DNA from 2 places in the Bacillus sp. 01N42_2 genome. Region 2 is predicted to be linked to the other one. Evidence: predicted binding sites of a transcription regulator. Region 2 holds the regulator's gene; the other holds the start of a gene.
The links. The regulator NrdR, encoded in region 2, represses ribonucleotide reductase genes. The targets are predictions, from matches to a motif close to AACACNATATATNGTGTT.
Positions count from the first base shown of each region.

Region 1: nrdI (class Ib ribonucleoside-diphosphate reductase assembly flavoprotein NrdI) is a predicted target of NrdR. The motif match lies at 1,930-1,947, and genes of this name have one in related genera.

Region 1 covers NZ_JBFTRO010000002.1:144,070-151,216, forward strand. The annotation lists gene nrdE (class 1b ribonucleoside-diphosphate reductase subunit alpha) at 1-1,542, opposite strand, end outside; gene nrdI (class Ib ribonucleoside-diphosphate reductase assembly flavoprotein NrdI) at 1,502-1,894, opposite strand; gene AC1DN5_RS04680 (hypothetical protein) at 2,154-2,369, opposite strand; gene AC1DN5_RS04685 (YmzC family protein) at 2,452-2,727, opposite strand; gene hfq (RNA chaperone Hfq) at 2,823-3,044, opposite strand; gene miaA (tRNA (adenosine(37)-N6)-dimethylallyltransferase MiaA) at 3,084-4,028, opposite strand; gene AC1DN5_RS04700 (YmaF family protein) at 4,127-4,531, opposite strand; gene AC1DN5_RS04705 (hypothetical protein) at 4,633-4,959, shown strand; gene erbA (SMR family multidrug efflux transporter EbrA) at 5,099-5,413, shown strand; gene erbB (SMR family multidrug efflux transporter EbrB) at 5,431-5,784, shown strand; gene AC1DN5_RS04720 (OsmC family protein) at 5,798-6,250, opposite strand; gene AC1DN5_RS04725 (poly-gamma-glutamate hydrolase family protein) at 6,311-7,018, opposite strand.
Region 2 covers NZ_JBFTRO010000003.1:393,218-400,364, reverse strand. The annotation lists gene AC1DN5_RS09575 (winged helix-turn-helix transcriptional regulator) at 46-432, shown strand; gene AC1DN5_RS09570 (glyceraldehyde-3-phosphate dehydrogenase) at 640-1,662, shown strand; gene speD (adenosylmethionine decarboxylase) at 1,901-2,281, shown strand; gene nrdR (transcriptional regulator NrdR) at 2,531-2,989, shown strand; gene dnaB (replicative helicase loading/DNA remodeling protein DnaB) at 3,100-4,512, shown strand; gene dnaI (primosomal protein DnaI) at 4,537-5,472, shown strand; gene AC1DN5_RS09545 (TVP38/TMEM64 family protein) at 5,504-6,145, shown strand; gene ytxC (putative sporulation protein YtxC) at 6,211-7,041, shown strand.

The sequences.
Region 1 (7,147 bases), on a different contig from region 2:
AAACGTTTCGCCTTTTTCTTTTGCAAGCTCAGCTGAACGCTGGATGGAATAAAAGTTCACCATCATAAAGAACGTATTCGCGAAGTCTCTTGCTTCCGGGCTTTCGTAAGCGATGCCGTTTTGGGCAAGGTAGCCGTGCAGGTTCATCGCGCCTAGACCGATCGACTTCATCGCTTTGTTTGCGCGTCTGACTGCCGGCGCGTTGCGGATATCCGTCGTCTCGGAGACATGAGTCAGGGAATCCGTCGCGAGTTTCACCGTGCGCTCAATCGATTTATGTTTCATGACATTTAAAATATTTAAAGAACCAAGGTTGCAGGAAATGTCCAGGCCGATTTCGTCTTCCTCGTCATAATCTGTGTAAGCTGAAACCTGTGACGCCTGAAGCACCTCTGAGCAAAGGTTCGAGAATTTCACTTTTGATACGTGGTTATTCGCGTGCTCTTTGTTTACGTTATCCTGGAACATAATGTACGGATAGCCTGACTCAGAACGGAGAACGGCAAGCTTTTCAAGCAATTTGCGCGCATTTACTTTTTCTTTTTTGACGCGCGGGTTGTCGACAAGCTCCTCATACATCGCCGTCATGTCCATTTCGTCCATATGCTGGCCGTATTCTTTATAAATCGTATGCGGATAAAAGACGTAAGCGGCTTTATCCTCACGCGCAAGCTCGACAAACTTGTCCGGAATCACGACGCCGATGGAAAGGGTTTTAACGCGGACATCTTCATCAGCCGAGATTTTTTTCGTATCAAGAAAATCATTAATATCCCGGTGGAAGATGTTCAGGTATGCCGCGCCTGAGCCTTGTCTCTGCCCCATTTGGTCAGCGTAGCGGAACGCATTATCAAGAAGCTTCATCACCCCTACGACGCCTTTTGTGGCGTTTTCCACATCTTTGATCGCTTCACCTTTCGCACGGAGCTTAGACAGGTTAAGAGAAACCCCGCCGCCCAGTTTAGAAAGCTGCATGGAGATGTCGATCGCTCTTGAGATGTCGTTTAAGGAATCATTGACTTCCAAGAGGAAACAGCTGACAAGCTCTCCGCGGCGTTTGCGGCCCGCATTTAAGAATGTCGGTGTGCTCGGCTGATATTCCTGATTGATCATCAGATTCACATATTCTTTCGCTTTCTCAGTGTCGCCGTTTGCGAAGAACAGCGCAACAATTGAGATCCGGTCCTCGTAACGCTCGAGGATTCTTTTTTTGTCATTCGTTTTCAAAGCATAGTCATTATAGAATTTAAACGCACTCATGAAGGAAGGAAAACGAAACTTCTTTGCGTAAGCTGTCTTAAACACTTCTTTAATGTCTTCAAAAGAATACAGGCTTAAGAATTCTTCTTCGTAGTATTGGTTTTCAATTAAATAATCCAGCTTCTCTTTCAAATCGTGAAAGTAAACTGTGTTTTGGTTGATATAGTCAACAAAATAGCTATGTACAGCCTCTTTATCTTTATCAAACTGGAATTTTCCATCTTGTTGGATCATAATTTCGTTATTTAACTGAATCCATTTTGGCACTTGGTTTTGTGACAACTTTTTCTACCTCCTGAGTAAACAATTCAACGTCTTTCGCTGTGCCGCTGAGTTCAAATTTGTGCAAGATCGGCACCTGATATTGTCTTGAAATGGTATCGGCGCTTTTTGCAAAGTTATCGCCCCATACTTTGTTGCCGCTCGCAGCGACTCCTAATAAGAGATGGGCGTATTTTTCGAGAAATGATTGTGTTGATGCCGGTACCTGGCCGAAGTTTGTCGTGTAGGTGACCAAAACAAACGGAGTGTCCACGTGGTCCATTTCATCCACCTTGCGGATCAGCTGAAAGTCTGTTTTATTCACAAAACGCTGAACATTCCCTGTCTTTGAATCAAATATGATTTGAACCATCCTTATCACGACCTATCAAAAATAATGAATCTCTTAACACTATATATAGTATACTAACCTCTCAGAAAAACACAACATATTGAGATCGATTTATAAAAAGTTCATATTTTTGAAAGAGCGGACCTTGGTTCTGCCCCGATTAACGCCCAAAAAAGAGAGCAGAACGAGAATCATCTCTCATCCTACTCAAGGTGTCATGTGTAAGCCGATGTCTATCATAACATGAAAAAAAACTGCTTAGTAGTCTAGACTTTTATTCTTATTTTTTGTAAGAATCACATTTTTTTTCGCTTTCAACGGTCTCTTCTATTTCCGCATCAGCACCGATTTCTTTCAGCACGGCTTTCAGAGCGCTTGTGATGGAAGCCTCTCTGAGCAGTTCTTTGCCGTCAACAATGATGCTGGTTCCATATTCATAGCAGGAATCATCTTCACAGGTTTCTTCCCAATGGTTGATTATCACCTTGTGTTTCAATCGTCTCACCCTCTGCATGATCAATGTCAGTACCTAGTGTAGCTTGTGCGGCCCGCTTTGTAAATTCGAAAGCTTGTGAAATTTATTCAAGCTCATCTAACGTCGTTTCTTTTTTCAGTTTGACTTTATTCGTTTTTTCGTCGTAACGATATATTTTTAAATAACCGTCTTCGACGACGCCGAAATGGTTATGCTCCAGCTGCACCGTGCCTTCTGTCTGCGGTTCGGCATCCGCCGAGCCGCCGTCATCATCCGTCACCACCGTTTCATGATTGCTGCATGCTCCAAACAGCAAAAAAACAGCGATCCAGACGAGCGTTATCCTGATTCTTCTCAGTTCATTCTCACTTTCGAACATCGCTTTCCAAGCCCCCTTTTATGTTGCCGATATAAAGCCGGCAATATACAGATGCGCATAGAAAAAGACCATTGTTCATGGTCTTTGGCAAAAGTTTATTCAAGCTCAAGCTGAACGTTTTTTTGCGGGGCGAACGTGGAGATGGCATGTTTATAAATAAGCTGCTGCTTCCCCTCCGTTTCGAGTAAGACGGTAAAGTTGTCAAAGCCTTTTACCTGGCCGCGAAGCTGAAAGCCGTTGAGTAAAAATACCGTGACGAACGTATTGTCTTTTCGGATTTGATTCAAAAACTGATCCTGAATATTAATCGGTTTCATGTTTCGTCCTCCTTGGTTCTCAATACAATACTGTTTCGATTAAATTTCCAGTTTTCCTGCTATACACTCGAAAATTTCCTTTTTTTTCTGTTCAAGATCAACAGGCGGCGTCATATCGGTCCATGAAACAGACATTTTATTGCGAAACCAGGTCAGCTGACGTTTCGCATAACGTCTTGAATTTTGTTTTAATTGCTCCACGGCCTGAGAAAGCGGCACTTTTCCATCAAGATATTCATACAGCTCTTTATAGCCGATCGCCTGAATCGATTGGCTGTCCCGGATATTCATATCATACAGCCGCTTGACTTCCTCAAGAAGGCCGGCTTCCATCATCAGGTCAACACGCTCGTTAATCCGGCCGTACAGCACTTCTCTGTCCATTGTAAGACCGATGAGCACCGCATTGTAAAGCAGCTCCCGTTTTTGAGTTTTAAGATGTTCTGACATTGTTTTGCCCGATATGTGCAGAATTTCGAGAGCGCGGATGACTCTTCGCGTATTGTTTTGATGAATGGCTGCCGCTGCTTCCGGATCGGCCGCCGCAAGTTTGGCATGAAGAGCCTCAGCCCCTTCTTCGGCAGCCAGTTTCTCCATGCGCTCCCTGAATAAAGGATCACCGGAGTGTTCCGTAAACGTATAATCATACAGCACAGACTGGATGTACAGACCCGTCCCTCCGACAATCATCGGGAGCTTTCCTCTGGCGGCAATCTCGCTGATTTTTTCTCTCACCATTTTTTGATAATCAGCCGTTGAAAACGTGTCGGACGGCTCCAAAATATCAATCAGATGATGCGGCACGCCTTCTGTCTCTTCTTCGGTGACTTTGGCCGTTCCGATGTCCATCCCTTTATATACCTGCATGGAATCCCCGCTGATGATTTCCGCATTCAGCATTTTTGCGAGTCCGATGCTCAGTTTTGTTTTTCCGACTGCCGTCGGCCCGACAAGTATGACGACAGGCTGTTTTGTATTTTTCAATATGTATCACTCTCTTTTATAAATCTCCCCCTAATTATAGCATTCATTGCTCCATGCACCTATCCATTTTGCCCTTTTTCCTGAGCGCTAAACGTCAATTACCACCCGATCGGCTCGTTGCCGACAACCTCTTTCGTTTTTCCCTTGAGCGTGTGGCGGTGCGTTTTCCGGCCTTCCTCCCGCGGATCGTAAACGACGCCGCCGTACTGGATCTGAATCGGCTCATTGTAGGCGGCAAAGGTGGTCTCTGAAAGCTCATGGTAATGCGTTCCGTCAACCCTCGGAATGGCAGGGCCGGAAATACCGTAATATCTGTGGAAATGGCCGTTTTCAAATGAGGTGATACCCGTATAGAAATGTGTATGCTGATCCGTATTGCTGCCGTTCTCAGGCTGTGAGAAGCCTTCGATCAAATGGTAATGCCCCTGCACAATATCCGTTACAGCCCGGTAAGCGTGTGTGTGCGGAGGTTTTTTTGACCAATCGGACTGATACAGGCCCACAAAAGCTCACTCCTTTATTTTTTTGATAAACGCCCAATCAAAAATTGGTGGGCTGAATACTCTGTTATCATCTAAAATTTATTCTTGGAGGTACCTTAATTATGAATGAAGAATACACATACGAAGCAGATAGTGATATGAGACAGTTTGGACGGCCTGGATTTGGGTTTGGACGGCCTGGATTTGGGTTCGGCCGGCCTGGATTCGGGTTCGGACGTCCCGGATTCGGCTTCGGATTCGGACGGCCGGGTTTTGGTTTTGGCCGGCCTTGGTTTGGCGGGTTCGGACGTCCGTTTGGTTTTTACGGCGGACCGTTTGTCGGAGGGCTTGTCGGGGGACTTGTCGGAAGCGCTTTGTTCAATCCGTATTTGTACGGAGGTTACGGCTACCCTTACTATCCGTACGGAGGTTATCCGTATTACTACTAAGACAATCAAAAAGGGCTCCTTTCAGGGGCCTTTTTATATAGGCCGAATGTCTTGACTTGCCGGGTAAAGTTCGGATATTATTTTATTTTACTGCCTTAAACAAAAGGCATGAAAGATGATGATGAGAGGGGGATTGGATATGATTCTGGGTTATATCTTCCTCACAATTGCTATTTTATCAGAGTCAATGGGTGCGGCCATGCTGAAGGTCTCCCGCGGATTTACGCGGTTTGTGCCGAGCGCGCTTGTAGTGGCTGGCTATTCATTGGCCTTTTATATGCTTTCACTGACACTGAATCTTATTCCGCTCAGCTTATCCTATGCCACATGGAGCGGGGCCGGAACGGTGCTTGCGTCCATTATCGGAGCGAAGTGGTTTCAGGAAAAACTGGACAAGCAGGCCGTCATCGGACTCTTTTTCTTATTGGCCGGTGTCATTTTGATGAATTGGTAGAAAGGAGAGGCATGCTGATGAAAGGATTACTTTGCTTGGCATTAGCCATTGTATCAGAAGTGTTCGGGAGCACGATGCTGAAGCTGTCGGACGGTTTTACGCACCTGTGGCCCGCTCTCGGCGTCATTGCCGGAATCGGAGCCTCTTTTATGTTTTTGAGCTTTTCATTGAAAAGCCTTGATTTATCCACCGCATACGCAACATGGTCAGGTGTCGGCACGGCTTTAACTGCAATCGTCGGCTTTATTGTTTTTAAGGAAGCCATGACGATCAAAATGATGATCGGTCTTGTGTTGGTCATCACGGGCGTCATCCTGCTCAACCGTTCCAAATCTCAAAAAACGAAAAAAAATCAAACGGCCCGGAGCTGACCGTTTGAATTCGTCATGCGCGGGCGGCTTTTACTTCAACCTCAAGCTCCATCTCCACGTTTCCCTGAACCGCTCGTGAAATCATACACGACGATTCCGCTTTTTGCGCTAACTTCCTGGCCAGTGCAAAATCCGTTTCGTTTGCATCCGGCTTTAATAATATAAACGGGCGGTGAATGATTTTTTGATACGTGAACACACCGTTTGTTACATCTACAATTCCTTCAGATTCCATATGTAAATCTTCTTTATCCAGACCGCTTCTTTCCATCATTGCCGCAAGCGTTATAATATAACAGGTCGCGGCCGCTCCAAGCAGCATCTCATCAGGATTTGTGCCTTCTCCCGGACCGTCCATTTCCTTAGGAATGGACACAGCCGTTTCCAGCCGGCCGCTTTTAATGTCGCCGACGTCATTCCGATTTCCGGGCCAATTTGCTTTTAAATAAAAATGATGTTTTGCCAACGGACCATCCTCCTTTTTTTCAAGTTTACTCATCTTTCACTTGTTTGTCTTATGATAAGCTCATGAATACTCTTGATTGATCACTCTTTTTATCGTACGGACATACCGGTAAAATTCGTCTGTTTTTGTGAATTCTCTTTCACGGTAGTCGAAATTATCAAAAAACGCTTCCCGCTGTTCTCTGCTGATCTCAAGCTGTATGCTCAGACCTGTTTGCGCCTGATTATTGATATTTTCTGTGTCAACCCCGGCCAGACCGGTTTTTGAGGTTGCCAATTCTGCAGGAAATCCATTTCGTTTGAAAGCTCTCACCAATTTTTCCGCCCGCTTCCGGTCGCTTCCTCCGACAAGGGTATTTTTCTCGTCGCCTTTATAACCGTGAACTGCGATCACATAATGGTGTTGCTTAATGCTTTCGACTGCTAAAGGCTCATCGAACTTGGTGCTCGTAATATGAAGAGTCTGGTTATCATGCGCTTTTAACCCCTCAAACAGGTAGGTTGAATAATCATCTCTGAAAGAGCGGACGATCTCGCTCACCCCGCCCTCAATTCTCCCTCCGTGCGGCGACATGATCAATACAGGGCTCCCCTCTCGCTTATTGTACGATATATGATAATCATCGGGGTCTTCATGTTCAGCCAGATCTTTAAAATCTGTGTATGTATCTGAAGAATTCGAGGGATCAGGGTCTGACGCATAGTGAGCACATCTTATTAGTAAGACCATTGCTACGATAATGATGACATTAAGTATTATTCTTTTCATCAGCTCTCCTTCTTTGCTCCTTTCTGAAAAATGAGATATTCATTATTTGGATTTTTGTCAATAGGTCTTATCTTAACATTCTATTAACATTATCATCAGTGAAAAACTTCCCGGTTTCGAAAAATCAAT
Region 2 (7,147 bases):
TGCCATAGGCACTTTTTAGTTCCTATAGATGAGGAGGAATTACCGTTGCTGAAGAAAAAATACAATATATCTGTAGAGGCGACGCTAGAAGTGATCGGCGGAAAATGGAAGTGTGTGATCCTCTGCCACCTGATGCGCGGAAAAAAGCGGACAAGCGAATTGAAGCGGCTTATGCCGGACATTACACAAAAGATGCTGACACAGCAATTGCGGGAATTGGAAGCTGACGGCGTCATCAACCGGATCGTGTACAATCAGGTGCCGCCGAAAGTGGAATACGAATTGAGTGAATACGGCCACAGCCTGGAAAGAATTTTAAACGCGCTGTGCGACTGGGGCGCGATGCATATTTCTAAACGGTACGGCGAGGTGTCATCCGTATTAGAGGACAGCATTTTAAATGACAAATTTAAAGATCCGGAACAAATATAAGAAAAAAGCAGGCAGCCAGAGATGCTGATCCTGCTTTTTTTATGGAAAAAAGATCATTTTATATGCAAAAAAACCGATTGAACAACATATTGATCGGTATAAGGGCGGATTTTTATCAAGTTGTACTGGCGGATTTCTTTTAATGTGTTATACTATATATAATTAAAATTAAATTAGAGTGGCATATTAAAAAGGGGTGACCTGAGCATGAAGGTAAAAGTAGCAATCAACGGGTTTGGAAGAATCGGAAGAATGGTGTTCAGAAAAGCAATGGAAGATGATCAAATTCAAATAACAGCCATTAATGCAAGCTATCCCCCGGAAACGCTTGCTCATTTGATAAAGTATGACACAATTCACGGCAAATACGGTCAAGAAGTCGAAGCTGCCGAAGACAGTCTGATCGTCAACGGAAAACATATTATGCTGTTCAATCGGCGGGATCCGAGAGAGCTTCCGTGGAAAGAGTGCGGAATAGACATCGTTATAGAGGCAACGGGAAAATTTAATTCAAAAGAAAAAGCGATGAGCCATATTGAAGCAGGGGCGAAAAAGGTTATTTTAACGGCTCCGGGTAAAAATGAAGACGTTACCATTGTCATGGGAGTGAATGAAGAAAAGTTCAATCCGGATGAACATGTAATTATTTCAAATGCATCCTGCACGACAAACTGTCTTGCACCGGTCGTCAAAGTGCTTGATCAGGAATTCGGGATTGAGAGCGGCCTGATGACGACCGTTCACGCTTACACGAATGACCAAAAAAATATCGACAATCCGCATAAAGATCTGCGGAGGGCGAGAGCGTGCGGAGAATCCATCATTCCGACTTCTACAGGCGCGGCTAAAGCGCTGTCGCTCGTGCTGCCTCATCTGAAAGGAAAACTTCACGGCCTGGCTCTGCGGGTTCCCGTTCCTAACGTGTCCTTAGTGGACCTTGTCTGTGACCTGAAAACAGATGTGTCGGCCGAGCAAGTGAACGCCGCATTCCAACGAGCCGCAAAGACGTCAATGTACGGAATACTTGATTATTCGGATGAACCACTCGTTTCTTCGGATTATAATACGAATTCACACTCGGCGATCATTGACGGGCTGACGACAATGGTGATGGAAGACCGGAAAGTAAAGGTGCTCGCCTGGTATGACAATGAATGGGGATATTCCTGCCGGGTCGTTGATCTTATCCGCCACGTCGCCGCGCGAATGAAACACCCGTCAGCTGTGTAGAATAAAGATCATGGACATTTGTTAGAAAAAACCCTTAACGGCATATTTGCAAAAAAACACTCCTTGCAAAATAAACTTAAACACAGTATACTATCTTTCGTGAACTTCTTGCTCGTGACTGCTTCGGAATTACTTAAAGGGTTAGGACCTCTCCGGACTAACTTTCCCCCGTGGTAAATGGCCGGGTCAGTTCTCGGAAATTCACTTTTTTAATTCTTGTTAAGGGGGGTCCATGATTATGGAAACAATGGGGCGTCACGTCATCTCCGAGCTGTGGGGATGCGATTTTGATAAGCTCAATGACATGGATTTTATTGAAAAAACGTTTGTAAATGCTGCTTTGAAATCAGGAGCTGAAGTGCGCGAGGTCGCATTTCACAAATTTGCACCGCAAGGCGTAAGCGGAGTCGTTATTATCTCTGAGTCACATTTAACGATTCACAGTTTTCCTGAACACGGATATGCAAGCATTGATGTTTATACTTGTGGAGACCTGGATCCTAATGTGGCTGCTGATTACATTGCGGACGCATTACATGCAGATACAAGAGAAAACATTGAAATACCGAGAGGAATGGGGCCTGTACAGATTAAACAGGCACAAGCGAAAGTTCTGTAATTTTCAAAACGCAAACACAAGGGAGCTAAGCTGAAAAAGCCATTACGCGCTTTGAAGCTGATGCTCCTTTTCTTATGTAAAAAAACAGCATTGCTTTTTCTTTAAGCAATTTTTTTGTAAAATAGAAGAAGATAAGGCCGGTCTATCGGCTCTCCCAACACAATAGGCTCATCCTAGATACGTTGGCGGGCATTTACCGGAAGCTTGCGAACCGCATTACAGCAATGAAACAGATGGGAGCTGATCCAATTGAAATGTCCTTCATGCCAGCATAACGGTTCCCGCGTACTTGATTCACGGCCTGCGGACGAAGGGAAATCAATCCGCAGAAGGCGGGAGTGCGAAGCCTGCCATTACCGCTTCACTACATTTGAGAAGTTTGAAGAGATGCCTCTGATCGTCGTGAAAAAAGAAGGCGTCCGGGAAGAATTCAGCCGTGAAAAAATGCTGCGCGGATTAATTAAAGCCTGTGAAAAAAGGCCCGTTCCTTTAAAAACACTTGAAGACATGTGCTTTGACATTGAAAAAGAGCTGCGAAATCAAGGCGTATCTGAAGTCAAAAGCGAACTTGTCGGAGAAATGGTGATGGACCGGCTGGCGAAAATAGATGAGGTGTCTTATGTCCGCTTTGCCTCGGTCTACCGGCAGTTTAAAGATATAAACGTGTTTATTGATGAATTGAAAGATTTAATAAAGAAAGAGCGCTAAAGAGCTAAGAGATGATGTCTGGCTCTTTTCTCATGAGCAAAATTGGCATTTGATAGATGACGGAAACGGTGTAAAATGAGAGTAGAAACATATCGGAAGGTTTGAGAATCATGGCTGACTATTGGAATGACGTATTGCCTGTAGATCCTTATACGGTCAAAAGCCGTTCGCTTCTTCAGGATGTCGACAGACAGGTTTTGACACATCTGTACCAGCCGCTGATCGGTTCATTTGCATTCTCTCTGTATATGACTTTATGGGGGGAGCTTGAGCAGAACCGTTTGTGGGGAGCTGAATCCACGCACAGACAGCTGATGGGCATGATGCAGGCAAATCTAAAAAAGATTCATCATGAACAGGGAAAGCTTGAAGGAATCGGGCTGCTGAAAGTGTATATCCGGGAGTCCGAGCAAAAGGAACGGATGTTTATTTATGAGCTGCTGCCCCCGCTCAGACCGAATGATTTTTTTGAAGACGGCATGCTGAATGTCTTTCTTTATAACAGAGTCGGTAAAACGAAATACCAACAGCTGAGACAATTTTACACGCATCCTTCCGTCGGTGCGGACGCAAGGGAAATTACGCGTCCGTTTAATCACGCCTTTGCCTCTTTTCAGCCGAGCGAATGGAAAATGACGCCGGATATGGAAGAAGCGATGAAGCTCCCCGAGGACTATGAGACGGCGTCTGTCGGACAAGCGCCTTCCTATACGGTGACGGAGGAAGTGTTTGATTTTGAGCTTTTCATGGCGGGACTGTCAGAAACGATGATACCGCGCAAATCAATCACGCAGGACGTGCGGGAGAGCATTAAAAAGCTTTCATATTTATACGGAATAGATCCTATCTCCATGCAGCACGTCGTCATGACCGCAATTAATGAACAGGATACGATAACGGCCGAAGCGCTGAGGAAAGCGGCCAGCGACTGGTACCAAATTGAAAGAAGCGGGAAGCTTCCGGAACTGATTGATAAAACACAGCCTGTCCGTCTGCGGGAAAACAAGACGGAAAAGGACGATTCATTGAATGCCGAACTCATTGCACAGCTTGAGACCATATCACCGAGAAAGCTTCTTCAGGACATTGCGGACGGGACCGAGCCGTCCAAAGCAGACTTGCAGATTATCGCTGATATTATGTTCGAACAGAAGCTTGAGCCCGGTGTCACCAATGTGCTGATTTATTATGTCATGCTGAAAACGGATATGAAGCTGTCCAAAAACTATATTCAAAAAATCGCCGCTCACTGGGCCAGAAAGAAAGTAAAAACGGTCCGGGAAGCAATGAAGCTCGCAATAGAAGAGCACAGGCAGTATCTTGATTGGGCGGACGGCAAAACAAACGGCGCGGCGCGCGGCAAAAAAACCGTCCGGGAAGAAAAGCGCCCTGATTGGATGAAAGAAGAAGAAACCGGGAAGAAGCCTGAACAGCAGCCGGCTCTTTCCGCGGAGGATCTCGAAGAACAGAAGAAAAAAATGATGGAAGAAATGAAAAAACTGAAAAAATACTCTGCCTACTGAGACAGAGAAGCGGGGTGATACTGAATGGAACCGATCAGCCGATCCTTAGAAGGCGTGACGAAGAGACCTGACTTTCAAAAACGCCTGGAACGAATGCAGCAGCAAGTCATGGCCGACAAAGACGTCCAGGCTTTTTTGAAGGAACAGAAAGATGCAATTAATCAAAGCATGATTGACAGAGGGTTAAATAAACTGTACGAATACGTTCAGCAAAGCAAGCAGTGCGCCTTCTGTTCAAAAGACAACGAGACGAACAGCCTGCTTGAAGGCTATCATCCGAAGCTTGTGATCAACGGACGTTCTATTGATATTGAATATTACGAATGTCCGGAAAAGAGAAAGCTCGACCGCCAGAAAAGACAAAAGTCCCTGATGAAGAGCATGTATATCCAGCGGGATCTTCTCGGCGCGACGTTTCAGCAGATCGACATTACAGATCCGAGCAGACTCGGCATCTTCCAGCATGTGACGGATTTTCTGAAAAGCTATAATGAAACGGGCAAAGGCAAGGGGCTGTACCTGTACGGAAAATTCGGAATCGGAAAGACATTTATTCTAGCCGCCATTGCTAATGAACTGGCGGAAAAAGAGTATTCATCAATGATCGTATATGTTCCCGAATTTGTCAGAGAGCTGAAAAACTCGCTCCAGGATCAGTCGCTGGAGGAGAAACTGAATATGGTCAAAACGACGCCCGTCCTGATGCTTGATGACATCGGAGCGGAGTCAATGACAAGCTGGGTCAGGGATGAGGTCATCGGCACCGTGCTTCAGCACAGAATGAGCCAGCAGCTTCCCACGTTTTTCTCGTCCAATTTTTCACCTGACGAGCTGAAGCATCATTTTACGTATTCACAGAGGGGAGAAAAGGAAGAGGTAAAAGCGGCAAGATTGATGGAGCGGATTTTATATTTGGCTTCGCCTGTCCGTCTTGACGGGGAAAACCGCCGCCGTCCATAATGCCGGCGTCCAAAGGGAAGGATTTGAGGGAATGAGGAATAAGAAGGCTGTCACATGGGCTGCGGCTGCGGCGGGAGCCGGCCTTTTGCTGTGGGCAAACCGCAAATATCTGAATCTGTCGCCTAAGGAGATCCGTCTTTGGGTGTTATCGTTCGGTGTCTTTGCGCCGCTTGTGTTTATCGGAATTTCCATCGTCAGGCCTTTTGTGCTGTTTCCCGTATCAATCGTTTCCGTCGCCGGAGGATTGGCGTTCGGACCGTTTTTCGGCACCGTGTATACGCTGGCGGGCTCAATGGGCGCTGCGGCCGCGTCTTTTTTTGCGGCCGGGCTGTTTGCCTTTAAAGAAAAAAGCCGTCACGGAAAAATGGAAGCCATTCAAAAGCAGATGAAAACCAATGGCTTCTTTTATATTTTTATCCTTCGCATTCTGCCTGTGAATTTTGATGTGATCAGCTATGCCGCGGGCCTTTCGAAAGTCAGGCCGATGACATATTTTTTGGCGACCGCAGCGGGCATCATTCCGGGGACGATCGTTCTGAATGTGCTTGGCGCGAGCTTTATGTCCGGAAATGTGCTGAACATGCTCGGAGTCATCTGTCTTTACATCGTGTTTTTATCGCTTCCCCTCATCTTTAAGAAGAAGGTCCGCCATTTGTTCGGCGGTGAAAGCTAACCTTTACGTCTATTTTAAAAACATCCCCCATATACTTGTAACAGATGCCGTAAGGGGGGACAAATATGCTTGAAGTGATCTTTGAAGATGACCACGATACCGCCGCTTTTTTACATCTCATTCAGCAATCGGACGACCGGAGACATTTTATTGTCCGTGAAGGCATAAAAAAAGTCGGAATCGCAAGGTCGGAATCGGCTTTTTGCGTTCAGCGCTTTATTGAGCCGATCCTGGTCAGATTTTTTTTAGAATGTAAAGAAGACGAGCATATGCTTTCGCTTATTGAAGACGAATACTGCTTCACCGATCAGGATGAACAGCAGCAAATCCTTCAGCTTGCACACAGCATTATGGAAGGAGAGCTTGATGATCATCCGTTTGAGCCGAAGAAAGAGCCGCGCACACAGTTTATTTCAGAAGCGCTCCGGACGATTTCACTTGATGCGGGTGTTTTTTCCGTGCGTTCGTTTCAGACGTTCCGGCTCGGCAGGTATTATGAGCGGCTCAGGGAATATACCGAGGCTGCGATAGATGAATACCGGATGGAACAGGAATATCAAAACTTTATCCAGTCTTTGAGAGATTACGTGACATCCAATCCGCCGCGGATGAAGAAAGTCCATATCGTACATGACCGGGCTTTTACACTGTGGGAGCTGCGCTATGTGTCAGAACGGGAACAGAAAAAATACATAGACAGACGGTTTGTGCGGGAGCACCCGATGTATATAGATTCCCACCTGCTTGCGCCGCTGATCTCCATCGCGCCTGAGACGGTAGAACTATATACGGACAAACCGGAGCATATGATGTCCAGAACGATTCAAAACGTGTTTCAGGAGCGGGTGCGTCTTTTTCCGTTAGGCGCGTTTGCGGCGGAAAAGACGGAAGGATAGCTGCACAGACGGCCTTGCGGCAGCAGCGGGGCTGTCTGTGCGAAATCAGACGGAAAACCGAGTTGCATTTTTCTCACAGACATTTTATAATACATAACAGATTAAT